4 regions of the Streptomyces sp. NPDC050161 genome follow, and region 2 is predicted to be linked to each of the others. Evidence: riboswitches for the same ligand, from Rfam matches in the RefSeq annotation. Region 2 holds a riboswitch; each other region holds the start of a gene.

Region 1 (3,329 bases), on a different contig from region 2:
GCGTACGAGGTCGACCATGCCGCAGGCGTGGATCATGCGGACCGCGACCCGGCTGACGTCGGCGGGCAGCCCCGCGAGGTCCGCCTCGGCGCGGATGGTGGCAAAGGACTGGCGGTAGATCGCCGCCCCGTCCTTCTCGTAGTCGAACACGGTGCCCTCGGTGTGGTGGGTCGGTGGTGGGTGGGTGGCAAACGGCGGGTGGGCGCGGTCAGTGGCGCGACGGAGGCTGGGAGGCCGCGGCCCTGGCGGTGGCGACGGCGTCGGCCGCCTGCCGCGCGGTGGCGCCGGATGCGACCGGCGCCGGTGGTGCCCCGGGCCGTACGACGGACACCCGGTAGCCGTCGCCGGTGGCCAGGACGTCGATCCAGGTGCCGTGCGGGTGGCCGCAGCGGCGCGCGCAGCCGGACCACTGGACGGGCAGCGGCCCATCGGCCCCGGTGGCACCGGCCGCGACGGCTGCCGCGGCGTCCGCCCGTACGTCCGTCAGGGACTTGGCGCAGCCGGGGCGGCCGGTGCAGGCGCCGATCCGGTGCCAGGGGGAGGCGGGGTCGGTGATCAGTCCGGCGGCGGCAAGTTCCGGGAGCCGCCGCGCGGCGGTGGCGGGCGCGAGGCCGGGGACGATCACCCCGCGCCAGGGGGTCAGGCGCAGCGTGCCGTCGCCGTCGGTGGCCGCCACGTCGGTCAGCAGCCGCCACTGGGCGCAGGTCAGCCGGCCCAGCGGCGCCGGCACGCTGAGCGCCGAGCCGCCGGGCCCTTCGACGATGCCGGGCGCGGCGGCCTCCCCGTACGACGGTGCCTCGCGGTACGCGGGTACGTCGCCCGGCGGCACGTACGCGGCGGCGACGCCGGCCGCCCGCAGCCGCTCGCCGGTCTCGCGGACGGTCGGCAGCCGGTCGGCCGGCAGGTCGCGGACCCGCCAGGCGCCGGTGCCTTCCGCCGCCGCCAGGAAGTGCTCGGCGGCGGCGAGCGCGGCCCGCGGCACGTCGGGTCCTGCGATCCGCAGGGCGGCGGGGGAGCCGTCGGCGGTGTCCGGGAAGTCGTCGGGGGCGCCCAGGAAGAGGAGGGCGCCGCCGGTCGTCCCGTCCGGCCCGGTGGCTTCTGCGACCAAGGTCACATCGCCGCCGAGCGCCGCCACATCGCCCCTGCCGTCGTCCAGGACGAAGAGGAAACGGCCCGACAGCTGCGGCGCGACGTCGCTCGCGCACAGCAGCCCGTCCAGCTCCCCGGCCCAGCGCCGCACGTCAGCGGGGGTGCGGCGGTCGAGGCCCGCGAGCGGTGAGGCGAGGATGTTGCGGACGCGTTCGTGGCGGGCGGAGGGCAGCAGCCCGGCGTCCGACAGCAGCGCGGCCAGCTCCTGGCCGCAGCCGTCGGACAGGCCGCGCAGTTCGGCGTTGCCGCGCGAGGTGAGGGAGATCCGGCCGTCCCCGAGCCGCTCGGCCGCGTCCGCGAGGGCCGCCGCCTGACGGGCCATCAACTCCCCGGCCGGTACCCGGACTCGGGCCAGCGCCCCGTCCGCCGCCGGGTGCAGCCGCAGCGCTCCCGGGCAGGCGTCACCGCGGTCGCGCGGCGGCGTCGTGGCCCGGTGGGGCCGGAGGGAGGGGGAGGGCGGCATGGCGGCGAGCATACCGACGTCGGGTGCGGGCCAGGTCGTGAGCCGGGCCGCCGGGGGAGGGGGCGGACGGCCGGTGCGGATGCGGCCTCCCGCGCGTCGGGCGCAGCCCTTACTATGCAGGTCGGTGGGTCAGCTGGCCCACCGGACGCCAGCGACGGCGCCAGGGAGGAAGCCCGGTGAGAATCCGGCGCGGTCCCGCCACTGTGAACCCGGACACCCTCCGGGCGAGCCAGGAACTCCCGCCGTCTCTACGACCCACCCGGGGCGCGGACACCCCGAGGAAGGCCCTGCGCTCGCATGCTTCTGCTGCTGTCGACATCCGACACCGACCTGCTCAGCGCTCGCGCTGCCACCGGTCCCGTGCCGTTCCGGCTCGCCAACCCCGCCCGGCTCGACGTCGGTGAGCTGCCCGCGCTGCTGGAGGGCACCGACCTCGTCGTCGTGCGTCTCCTGGGCGGCATCCGCGCCTGGGAAGAGGGCCTGGAGGTGCTGCTCGCCGCAGGCCAGCACCGCCCGGTCGTCGTCCTCACCGGCGAACAGGCCCCCGACGCGCAGCTGATGGAGGCGTCCACGGTCCCGGTCGGCATCGCGGCCGAGGCGCACGCCTACCTCGCGCACGGCGGCCCCGCCAACCTCGGCCAGCTCGCCCGCTTCCTGTCCGACACGGTCCTGCTGACCGGCCACGGCTTCGAGCCGCCGGAGCCCGCCCCGTCCTGGGGAGAGCTGGAGCGCCCCGACGCCCGTACGGACGTCGCAGGCCCGCTGGTCGCGGTGCTCTACTACCGCGCCCACCACATGAGCGGCAACACCGGCTTCGTCGACGCCCTGTGCGCGCAGATCGAGCAGGCAGGCGGGCGTCCGCTGCCGCTCTTCGTCGCCTCGCTGCGGGCGCCCGAGCCCGAGCTGATCGACGCGCTGCGCCCGGCCGACGCCATCGTCACCACCGTCCTGGCCGCCGGCGGCACCAAGCCCGCCGAGGCGTCCGCGGGCGGCGACGACGAGTCCTGGGACGCGGGCGCGCTGGCAGGACTGGACGTCCCGATCCTCCAGGCCCTGTGCCTGACCGGCACCCGCGCCGCCTGGGAGGAGAACGACGAGGGCCTGTCCCCGCTCGACGCCGCCACCCAGATCGCGGTCCCGGAGTTCGACGGCCGCCTGATCACCGTCCCGTTCTCCTTCAAGGAGATCGACGAGGACGGCCTGCCGACCTACGCCGCCGACCCCGAGCGCGCCGCCCGGGTCGCCGGCATCGCGGTCCGGCACGCCCGCCTGCGCCACATCCCGGCCGCCGACAAGCGCCTCGCGCTGGTCCTGTCCGCGTACCCCACCAAGCACTCCCGCATCGGCAACGCCGTCGGCCTCGACACCCCCGCATCGGCCGTGGCCCTGCTGCGCCGACTGCGCGACGAGGGCTACGACTTCGGCACCGAAGAGGTACCGGGACTGGCGTCGGGCGACGGCGACGAGCTGATCTACGCCCTGATCGAGGCCGGCGGCCACGACCAGGAATGGCTCACCGAGGAGCAGCTGGCCCGCAACCCCGTCCGCATCCCGGCCGCCGACTACAAGCGCTGGTACGCCACGCTCCCGCAGGAGCTGCGCGACTCCGTCGAGCAGCACTGGGGCCCGCCGCCCGGCGAGATGTTCCTGGACCGCAGCCACGTCGGCGAGCCGGGGCGCGACCCCGAGGGCGACATCGTCCTCGCCGCCCTGCGCC
Region 2 (3,329 bases):
GGGGCCCGCGCCCAGACCGGTCACGGCCGCCGCGAGCAGCAGGGCACAGGCGAGGCGCGTACGCCGCATCACAGCCCGCGCTTCCGTCGGCCGCTGATCAGGAAGCCGATACCGGCACCCACGGCGAGACCGATCACGATCACCCACCACACGTTGAAGCCGCCGTCCGACCCGGTGTCCTTCGGATCCTTGGCGGGCGACACGGACTGCCCGTCACCGGCCGGCTTCGGGCCCGTCGCGTTGAGCCCCGCGACCAGGTCCTTGCCGCCGAAGTCCCGCGGGTCGGCGCCGGTCGCGTGCGCGGCGAACACCAGCTGCGCGTACGCCGCAGGGCCGCCCGTCTTCGCCCACGGCGCGCCGTTCTTCTCCAGCCACGCCAGCGGTTCGCGGGCCGCCGCGCGGTGCCCGCCGGCGGCCAGCGCCACCACCGCGTCGGCGGTGTTGCCCACGTCGGGCTGCTTCTCCGCCCCCGGCATCGCGGACGGCAGGTGCTGCCCGTTCTTGCCGAGCTGCGCCACGAGGTAGGCGTCCGCGCCTTCCGCGGCCTCCTCACGGTCCGCCGCACCGGCCTTCCCGCCGTCCTCGCAGGACGGCGCCGCAGGTGCGCCGGCGTCCTTGCCCGCCGGGCCGACGACGAAGCCCTTGCCCAGGGCGCCGGTCGCCGCGGCCGCCGACGCGTCCGCGTTCGCCGCCGCGCCCTTGAGCTGGAAGGTGAACGCGCCCCGCTCGCCCTCCTTCACGTCACAGCCGAGCCGGAAGGTGAGCAGCCCCTCGTACGGAGACCTGCCGCCCTTCGTCACCGACTCGGGACGCTCACCGGCCGCGGTCAGCGCGCCGATCACCACGGACGTGGAGTTGGCGTCGCTCGGCGAACCGGCCGTCGAAGGCCAGCCGCCGTCGTCGTTCTGCACCGACTTCAGCCAGCCCACCGCCTTGTGCACGGCCTCGTCGTGCCCGCCGAGCGCGGCCAGCGCCTGCACGGCAGCCGCCGTCTGGTTGGTGTCCCGCATCGTCTTGGCGTCACACGCCTTCGCCGGGTCCGCGCGGAACGCGGCGAAGGCGCCGTCCGCGCACTGCTGCCCCGCCAGCCAGTCCACGGCGGACGCGGCAGGACGCACCCCCACCGTGTGCTGGGCAAGCAGCGCGAGCGACTGCCGCCACACCCCGTCGTACTGCGCGTCCCCGGAGCCGTACAGGCCCGCGGGCAGCTTCTTCGGGGCGGGCGGCGGCGAGTCGGCGAACGCGGCCGGGGCGGCGGTGCCCAGCACGGCGGCAGCCGCCAGCGCGGCGGCCACACGGCGCGCCAGGACGGCGAAGGAGGGGGCCATGGGGGCCATCGGTCGGTGCCTCTCGGTCGGTTCGCAGCGGTGGTGGTCGGGCACGCCCTACGCAGCCACGCTCGGCCGGCCGCCGCGTCGGCGGCCGTGGTGACCGTACGCGGTGGCACCGGGCTCAGCTCCGTATACCTCGACGGTGCCGCGCACCGGCCGGCCGCGGGCGGCGGATCCGGTGGCGGGAGCCTTGGTGTGCCCCACCGGGTGCTCCGGCTCGTACGGGCTCCGTGCGGCGCGCGCGTGCTTGCGGCGCGCGGGACGGGCCCGCCCTGACGGTTGCGGGTCAGCGCCGGATTTCCACCGGCTTCCCCCGATCGGGCACGGATGAAGTTATCCGCACACTTTAGCGGGCGGTCGCCACGGCAGGGCCAGCGGCGGCCCGCCGGGACCGGGCCCGCGGGCCGCCGCCCCGGTCACATCGCGCGAAACCGCACCGGGTCGGCGCCCGGCAGCTGCTCGGCCCGCCCGAGCTTCACCAGACGGCGCAGATGTGCCTCGGCCTCGGACACCGCGATGTTCCGGGAGCCGTGCGGGATCTGCTCCCAGGGCCGGTTCCACTCCATGGCCACCGCCAGCTGCCAGAGGGTCAGCGGTTCGCCGAGCAGGGCGTGGATCCCGTCGAGCCGTTCCTCGTGGTGCGCGATCAGCTCCCTGGCGCGGCCCGCGGCGTCGGTGAACGCGTACTGATGGGCGGGCAGCACCTCGGCGGGCGCGAGGCGGGCGACCCGCTCCAGGGAGGCGAGGTAGTCGCCGAGGGGGTCTGCCCAGTTGGAGGGGCGCCGGGAGCCAGGGGGATTGCCGGTGCCCGTCGCGTCGTCCGGCTCCTCGTACAGGCCGATGTGCGGGGTGATGCCGGGCAGCAGGTGGTCGCCGGAGAACAGCCGCCCGAAGCCGTCCGCCGGGCCCTGCGGCGCGCCAGGGGCGGCCTGCCCCGGGTGGGCCTCCTCCAGGTGCAGGCAGACGTGGCCCGGCGTGTGGCCCGGTGTCCACAGGGCGCGCAGCCTGCGGCCCGGCAGGTCGAGCAGCTCGCCGGGGGCGATCGGGCGGTCGGGCAGCGCGGGGCTGCGGCCGGGCAGCGCGCGGGTGCCGGACTTCCTGGCGCGGGCCGCGCGCAGCGGCGCCAGGTGGTCGTCGGGGGCGCCGGACGCGGTGAGCTTCGCGGTCAGGTAGTCGAGCCAGCGGCCCGGTTCGGCCTCGCGGGTGCGGCGGACCACGTCCGTGTCCGCCTCGTGCATCGCGATCCAGGCGCCGGACGCCTCCCGTACGGCGGCGGAGAGGCCGTGGTGGTCGGGGTGGTGGTGGGTGATCAGGACGCCGTGCAGGTCGGGGACGGCGAAGCCGCAGGCCGCGACGCCGGCGACGAGGGTGTCCCAGGAGTCCGGGTCGTCCCAGCCGGTGTCGACGAGTACCGGGCCGCGGTCGGTCTCCAGGAGGTGGACGAGGGTGTGCCCGAGCGGGTTGTCGGGGATGGGGACGGCGATGCTCCACACGCCGCCCCTGTGGTCGGTCACCTGCGTCATCCGGTCCCCTTTCGGCGCAGCCAGGCGGCCCACTATAACTAGAACCGGTTTCAGTGCGGCGTGAAGTGGCCTTCTGCCGGGCCGGAGTTGGTGACCGTGGAACGGCCGTTACGGGCGGCGCGGAGGGATTCGGCCCTCGCCGTGGACTCCTCCCGGGGGAGGTGGTATCAGTTTCTGATGCAGCGTCAGGAACCGGCGGGAGCAGCAGTTCCGGTCGGCCAAGGCGGCCAAGGCGGCCCATCCGCGGGAGGCGGCAGCGATGAGCGACCTCGTCGAGTACGGAAAGCTCTACATCGGTGGTGAGCTGGTCGATCCGGCAGGACGCGACACGATCGAGGTGGTCTCACCCCACACCGAACAGGTCATCGGCCGCGTCCCGCACGCCTCGCGGGCCGACGTCGACCGCGCGGTGACCGCGGCCCGCACCTCCTTCGACTCCGGGGTCTGGGCGAACGCCCCGCTCGACGAACGGATC
Region 3 (3,329 bases), on a different contig from region 2:
CGGCAAGCCGCGCGGTGAGCTGGCCAGCGGCCCCAACAACCAGTGGGCGTACGCCACTTTGGCGCTCGGCTCGGCGCTCGCGCTGTTCATGTATCCGCACTCGATCACCGCGACGCTGTCGTCCCGCAGTCGCAACGTGATCCGCCGCAACACCACCATCCTGCCGCTGTACTCGCTCATGCTGGGCTTCCTCGCGCTGCTCGGCTTCATGGCGATCAAGGCGGGCACGGACACCCACGGCAACGCGCAGCTGGCGATCCCGCAGCTGTTCGAGGACATGTTCCCGAGCTGGTTCTCCGGCGTGGCGTTCGCCGCGATCGGGATCGGCGCGCTGGTGCCCGCCGCCATCATGTCCATCGCGGCGGCCAACCTCTTCACCCGCAACGTCTACAAGGACTTCATCAAGCCGCACGCCACCCCGGCGCAGGAGCACAAGGTCGCCAAGCTCGTCTCACTGCTCGTGAAGGTCGGCGCGCTGATCTTCGTCCTGGGCATGGACAAGACCGTGGCGATCAACTTCCAGCTGCTGGGCGGCATCTGGATCCTGCAGACCATGCCGTCGCTGGTCGGCGGCCTGTTCACCCGCTGGTTCCACCGCTGGGCGCTGCTGGCCGGCTGGGCGGTCGGCATGGTCTACGGCACGCTCGCGGCGTACGGCGTGGCAAGCCCGACGCAAGCGCACTTCGGCGGCTCCAACGCCGAGATCCCCGGCATCGGCCAGATCGGCTACATCGGCCTGACCGCGATCGTGCTCAACGTCCTGGTGACGGTCGTGCTGACCTTCGTCCTGCGGGCCCTGAAGGCGCCTGACGGCGTCGACGAGACCAGCCCCGGGGACTACACCGCGGACGTCGGCGACAAGGCCGCCGACTCCGAACTGCCGCCCACAGCAGTGGGTTCGGCGACCGGCCACTGACCCCGGCTCTCTCCGGCACCCGCACGGGCCGTCACGTCCCTCCGGACGCGGCGGCCCGTCGCCGTATGGGGGCGGGCACGGCGGGCCGTCGCCGTATTGGGACGGACGCGGCGGGCCGTCCGCCCGGGGTCAGCTCTACCCCGCCGATGAATTCCAGCCGCACGCCTTCCTCCGCCCGCTCGACTATCCGGGCGGCCTCTTCGAAGTAGTCGGTGAGCGTGCTGTGCGGCCGGTCGGCGAGCGCGGTCATGGGGCCTCCTCCTGCTGTCGTCGCAGTGCGGGGAACGTGGGAACGACGATAGCGGGGACCACTGACAGACACCGCGCGATCACACACGACTCACTAGATGTGGGGGTGCGCACGAGGTGGCACCCCCACATGTATGCTCGTGCTCGCTGTCGCCGCAGGGGAATCCGGTGTGAGTCCGGAACTGTCCCGCAACGGTGTACGTATGCGCAGACATCGCTTCACCGCCTGTCGTGCGCACCTGTGAGTCCGAAGACCTGCCGACAGTACGCCCGCGCCGCCATCGGCGTGGACGTCGATACGTCCGGGCCCCGAGGGATGGGCCGGTGGACGCCGCGCGGTGTGCCCGCGCCCCGTGTGTCCGGGGTGCCGTATGCCCGCGTGCGGCCGTCGCGCACCGCCCCTCCCGGCCCCCGCCGAGTGAGGGAGAGCACCACGTGACCATCGCGCCAACGGAGTCCGCGACAGCCGCCGAGGCCGGATCGCCCGATGCGGCCACGCTCCCCACCGCGGACGGCCGCCCCCAGCACGCCGACGACGCCCCTGGCACCGCCCTGCTGCGCACCCTGACCGAGCTGACCGCCGACCTCACCGCGACCGACCCCGGCAAGGTGGCCGCCGCCGCGCTCCGCGGCCGGCACCCCGGCTCCGACGAGGCCGAGCTGCGCACCCTGGCCATCGACGCGGCGGCCGGCCTGATCGGCGACGAGCCGCAGTACTCCAAGCTCGCCGCGCGGCTGCTCACCCTCGCCATCGCCGAAGAGGCCGCCGGCCAGGGCTCCGTGGCGTTCTCCGCCTCCGTCGAGGTCGGCCACCGCGAAGGTTTGATCGCCGACCGGACCGCCGCGTTCGTCCGCAGCCACGCGGCCCGCCTGGACGCGCTGGTCGAGAAGGCACTCGCGGACGGTGCCGACGACCGCTTCGGCTACTTCGGTCTGCGCACCCTGCACTCGCGCTATCTGCTGCGGCACCCCACCACCCGCCAGGTCATCGAGACCCCGCAGCACTTCCTGCTGCGGGTGGCCTGCGGCCTCGCCGAGAACGACTCCGCGGCGGCGCTCGACGACGTCGCCGAGCTGTACCGGCTGACCAGCTCGCTGTCCTACCTCCCCTCCTCCCCCACCCTCTTCAACTCCGGCACCCGCCACCCGCAGATGTCCTCCTGCTACCTGCTGGACTCGCCGCTGGACGAGCTGGACTCGATCTACGACCGCTACCACCAGGTCGCCAGGCTCTCCAAGCACGCCGGCGGCATCGGCCTCTCCTACTCCCGTATCCGGGCGCGCGGTTCGCTGATCCGCGGCACCAACGGCCACTCCAACGGCATCGTGCCGTTCCTGCGGACCCTGGACGCCTCGGTGGCCGCGGTGAACCAGGGCGGCCGGCGCAAGGGCGCGGCCTGCGTCTACCTGGAGACGTGGCACGCGGACATCGAGGAATTCCTGGAGCTGCGCGACAACACCGGCGAGGAGGCCAGGCGCACCCACAACCTGAACATCGCGCACTGGATCCCGGACGAGTTCATGCGCCGGGTGGAGGCGGACGCCGACTGGTCGCTGTTCTCGCCGTCCGACGTGCCGGAACTGGTCGACCTGTGGGGCGACGCGTTCGACGCCGCGTACCGCAAGGCGGAGGCCGAAGGCCGCGCCCTGAAGCAGATCCCGGCGCGAGTGCTCTACGCCCGGATGATGCGGACCCTCGCACAGACCGGCAACGGCTGGATGACGTTCAAGGACGCCGCCAACCGCACCGCCAACCAGACCGCCGAGCCCGGCAAGGTCGTGCACTCGTCCAACCTGTGCACCGAGATCCTGGAGGTGACGGACGACGGGGAGACCGCGGTCTGCAACCTCGGGTCGGTCAACCTCGCGGCTCACCTGGGTGAGAACGGCGAGATGGACTGGGAGCGGCTGGACGCCACCGTCCGCACCGCCGTCGCCTTCCTCGACCGGGTCGTGGACATCAACTTCTACCCGACCGAGCAGGCCGGCGCCTCCAACTCCCGCTGGCGGCCGGTCGGTCTGGGCCTGATGGGCCTCCAGGACGTCTTCTTCCGGCTGCGGCTGCCGTTCGACTCCCCCGAGGCGACGGAGCTGTCCACCCGGATCTCCGAGCGCATCATGCTCGCCGCCTACGAGTCGTCCGCCGACCTCGCCGAGCGGCACG
Region 4 (3,329 bases), on a different contig from region 2:
GCCCGCGCGCTGCTCGACGAGGTCTGGTACGTGGACCTGGACGGCACGGAGCGGGTACGGCGGCTGGTCGACCGCCACGAACGGTTCGGCAGGCCGCGGGCCGCCGCGGAGCGGTTCGTGCAGACGTCGGACGAGGCCAACGCCCGCCTGGTGGCGGCCACTCGGGAGCGCGCCGACCTCGTCGTCACCTTCACGCCGGGGGCGGCCCCGCGCCCGGATGGCACCTGACCGGTACGGGAAGGCCCCCGCTTTTGTAGGGGGGAACCCCCTCTTTTCGACTGGGCGAGGAATTCCGGCACCTCGCGCGCGATCCGCACGTTGCATCGAAGGGACGCGGCAGTTCCGGCAGTTCAGACGGTTCCGGCACAGCGGATACGCCCGATGAGTTCAGACGAAGGATGGCAGGGAGCATGACCCAGGGAATCAGCACATGGGCCGACATCGAGAACGGCACCGTGCCGGTCGACGACGGCGAGCTGTTCTACGAGGCGGCCGGCACGGGCCCCGCCGTGGTCCTGCTGCACGGCGGCATGCTCGACCAGCGCATGTGGGACGAGCAGTTCGCCTGGCTCGTCAACTCCGGCCTGCGCGCGATCCGCTACGACCTCCGGGGCCACGGCCTCTCCTCGTCCGTGACCGGCGACTGGTCCAACCACGACGACCTGCGGGCCCTGCTCGACGCGCTCGCGGTGCCCCGCGCCGTCCTGGTCGGCCTCTCCCACGGCGCCCGCATCGCCCTCGACACCGCGCTGGCCCACCCCGAACGGGTCGCGGCCCTGGCCCTGGCCTCCCCCGGCGTCAGCGGTCGCCCCTTCACCGACCCGTTCCTCCTCGCGCACATCAAGGAACAGGTGGCCGCGATGGGCGAACCGGACGCCGCGGAGCGCTACGTCGAGCACTTCCTGCGGATGTGGGTGGACGGCCCGCACCGCGAACCGGCCGCGGTGGACGCCGCGTTGCGCGAACGGCTCCGCGCCTCGGCCCAGGCCAACGCCGAGGTGCACGCCGACGCGATGGGCGCCGGCCTGCCCGTCGAGGTCGGGGCCGCCGACCGTCTCGCCGACATCCGGGTGCCGACCGCCGTCCTCGACGGTGACCTCGACAGCACGGACATCTCCGCCAACGCCCATACGATCGCCCTGACCGTGCCGGGCGCCCAGCGGATCCGGATACCCGGCGCGGGCCACATGGTCAACCTTGAGAACAGGGCCGCCTTCGACCACGCCCTGCACGGCTTCCTCTCCTCGCTGCCGTACTGACCCTTTCACGCCACCCTCACCGGAGGCCCCACACACCCTCACAGGCCCATCAACCAGCACAAACAGGCTCATGGAGGCCGCCGGGAAGCTCCGTTAGAGTGGCCGGGCCGTGGTGCTCGGGAAGACCGGTGAAGGGCCGAAGGCCCCAGCCCGGAGCGGCCCTCGCCACTGTGATCGGGAGTTTCCGACCCCTTCGGCACGCGCGCTCCGCCGCACGTGCCGGGCCACTGACCGCAGCCCGCGGCCGGGAAGGCCGGGCCCGGACGCGTGCACCCGTAAGCCAGGAGACCGGCCACGGCATCTCACGAAGTGATCCACGAGGTGCTGGAGCGTGACCGCCGTATGGCCCTGTCCACCGATCCCCCGCATACCCCTGCCCCGGCCCCGGAGTTCCGCTGGCGCCGGCAGGACACCGTCCGTACCGCAGGGCTGATGGCCGTCATAGCCGCCCTGCACGTCGTCGCCTTCGGCGTGCTCTTCCTCCTGGTCGTCCCGTACCACTACACGGTCGGCAGCCAGGTCTTCGGCGTCGGCCTCGGTATCACCGCCTACACCCTCGGCATGCGGCACGCCTTCGACGCCGACCACATCGCGGCGATCGACAACACCACACGCAAGCTGATGGCCGACGGCAAACGTCCCGTCTCGGTGGGCTTCTGGTTCGCCCTGGGACACTCCAGCGTCGTCGTCGCGATGGCGGCACTGGTGGCCGGCGGCGCCCAGCTCGCCGGCACCCTGCTCAACGACGATTCGCGCGCCCACCAGGTACTCGGCACCGTCGGCACCACCGTGTCCGGCAGCTTCCTCTACCTCATCGCCGCGCTCAACCTCATCGCGCTCGCCGGTATCTGGCGGGTCTTCCGCGGTATGCGCGAGGGCAGGTTCGACGAGGCGGAGCTGGCAGCGCGGCTGGATTCCCGCGGGTTCATGAACCGCTTCCTGGGACGGTTCACCCGGTCCATCTCCCGGCCCGGCCAGATGTTCCCGCTGGGCTTCCTCTTCGGCCTCGGGTTCGACACCGCGACCGAGGTGACGCTGATGGTGATGGCGGGCAGCGGCGCCGCGGCCGGTCTGCCCTGGTACGCCATCCTGTGCCTGCCGCTGCTGTTCGCCGCCGGAATGAGCCTGTTCGACACCCTCGACGGCACGTTCATGAACTTCGCCTACCAGTGGGCGTTCGCCAATCCGGTGCGCAAGGTCTACTACAACCTCACCATCACCGGCCTCTCGATCGCCGTGGCCTTCTTCATCGGCACCATCGAGCTGGTGACCGTCCTGCACGACAAGCTCGGCCTCACCGACGGCGTCACCGGCTGGATCTCCGGCCTCGACCTGGACAACGTCGGCTTCATCATCGTCGGCCTGTTCGTGGTCGTCTGGGCGGCGGCGCTGGCGTACTGGCGGCTCTCCGGCGTCGAAAAGCGCTGGGCGGACCGCGCGGCGACTCGGACCTGACGAGTCAGCTGCCGGCCGCGGCCCCGTCCCGCGAGGCCCGGTCGGCAGCCCCGGCACCGTCGGCAGTCGTGCCGCACCCCGCCCCCGTACGCGTATCTCAGGTGGCGGTGCCCGCCGCCGCGCCCGTTTCCCGGTCCGGGCCCCAGCGACGGAGCGCCGCGGCGAGGTCGAGCGGGCGCAGCCGGTCCGGCTCGTCGGGGCCAGGCCAGTCCTCGCGGGGCACCCGCCACATCACCTCGAACTCGTTGCCGTCCGGGTCCTTGGCGTACAGCGACTTGGACACGAGGTGATCGCTGGAGCCGACCAGCGCGCCGCGGGCGGCAAGCCGTTCCTCCGCCGCGACCAGATCGCCCAGGGTGCCGACCTCCCAGGCCAGGTGGTAGAGCCCCACCCGTCCGACCTCAGGACCCGGCGCCTCGGCGCCCACCGCGAAGAGGCCGAGATCGTGATCGTTGAGCGAGCCGGGCGCGGCCAGGAAGGCCGCGCGGCCCGGCACCTCGTCGGCCGTCGTGAGCCCCAGGGTCTCCCCGTAGAACGCCACGGACCTGGCCAACTCGCGGACGTAGAGCACCGCATGATTGAGGCGACGTACAGACATCGGCCCCTCCTTCTCCT

The links. A riboswitch is a leader RNA that binds a small molecule or an ion and turns the genes downstream of it on or off. The one in region 2 is predicted to bind cobalamin.
Region 1: linked by a shared signal. The riboswitch ahead of cobN (cobaltochelatase subunit CobN) and the one ahead of ACIBK8_RS33975 (prenyltransferase/squalene oxidase repeat-containing protein) in region 2 are both predicted to bind cobalamin.
Region 3: linked by a shared signal. The riboswitch ahead of ACIBK8_RS01285 (ribonucleoside-diphosphate reductase subunit alpha) and the one ahead of ACIBK8_RS33975 (prenyltransferase/squalene oxidase repeat-containing protein) in region 2 are both predicted to bind cobalamin.
Region 4: linked by a shared signal. The riboswitch ahead of ACIBK8_RS27320 (HoxN/HupN/NixA family nickel/cobalt transporter) and the one ahead of ACIBK8_RS33975 (prenyltransferase/squalene oxidase repeat-containing protein) in region 2 are both predicted to bind cobalamin.

The regions. Positions count from the first base shown of each region.
Region 1 covers NZ_JBITJM010000013.1:165,892-169,220, reverse strand. The annotation lists gene ACIBK8_RS22195 (precorrin-8X methylmutase) at 1-150, opposite strand, end outside; gene cobG (precorrin-3B synthase) at 209-1,612, opposite strand; cobalamin riboswitch at 1,737-1,872, shown strand; gene cobN (cobaltochelatase subunit CobN) at 1,910-3,329, shown strand, end outside.
Region 2 covers NZ_JBITJM010000035.1:25,991-29,319, forward strand. The annotation lists gene ACIBK8_RS33970 (SCO2322 family protein) at 1-69, opposite strand, end outside; gene ACIBK8_RS33975 (prenyltransferase/squalene oxidase repeat-containing protein) at 69-1,337, opposite strand; cobalamin riboswitch at 1,516-1,683, opposite strand; gene ACIBK8_RS33980 (MBL fold metallo-hydrolase) at 1,748-2,854, opposite strand; gene ACIBK8_RS33985 (aldehyde dehydrogenase) at 3,114-3,329, shown strand, end outside.
Region 3 covers NZ_JBITJM010000001.1:289,382-292,710, reverse strand. The annotation lists gene mctP (monocarboxylate uptake permease MctP) at 1-916, shown strand, start outside; gene ACIBK8_RS01290 (hypothetical protein) at 948-1,166, opposite strand; cobalamin riboswitch at 1,283-1,443, shown strand; gene ACIBK8_RS01285 (ribonucleoside-diphosphate reductase subunit alpha) at 1,601-3,329, shown strand, end outside.
Region 4 covers NZ_JBITJM010000019.1:135,236-138,564, reverse strand. The annotation lists gene ACIBK8_RS27330 (nucleoside/nucleotide kinase family protein) at 1-228, shown strand, start outside; gene ACIBK8_RS27325 (alpha/beta fold hydrolase) at 411-1,259, shown strand; cobalamin riboswitch at 1,353-1,571, shown strand; gene ACIBK8_RS27320 (HoxN/HupN/NixA family nickel/cobalt transporter) at 1,569-2,714, shown strand; gene ACIBK8_RS27315 (VOC family protein) at 2,812-3,312, opposite strand.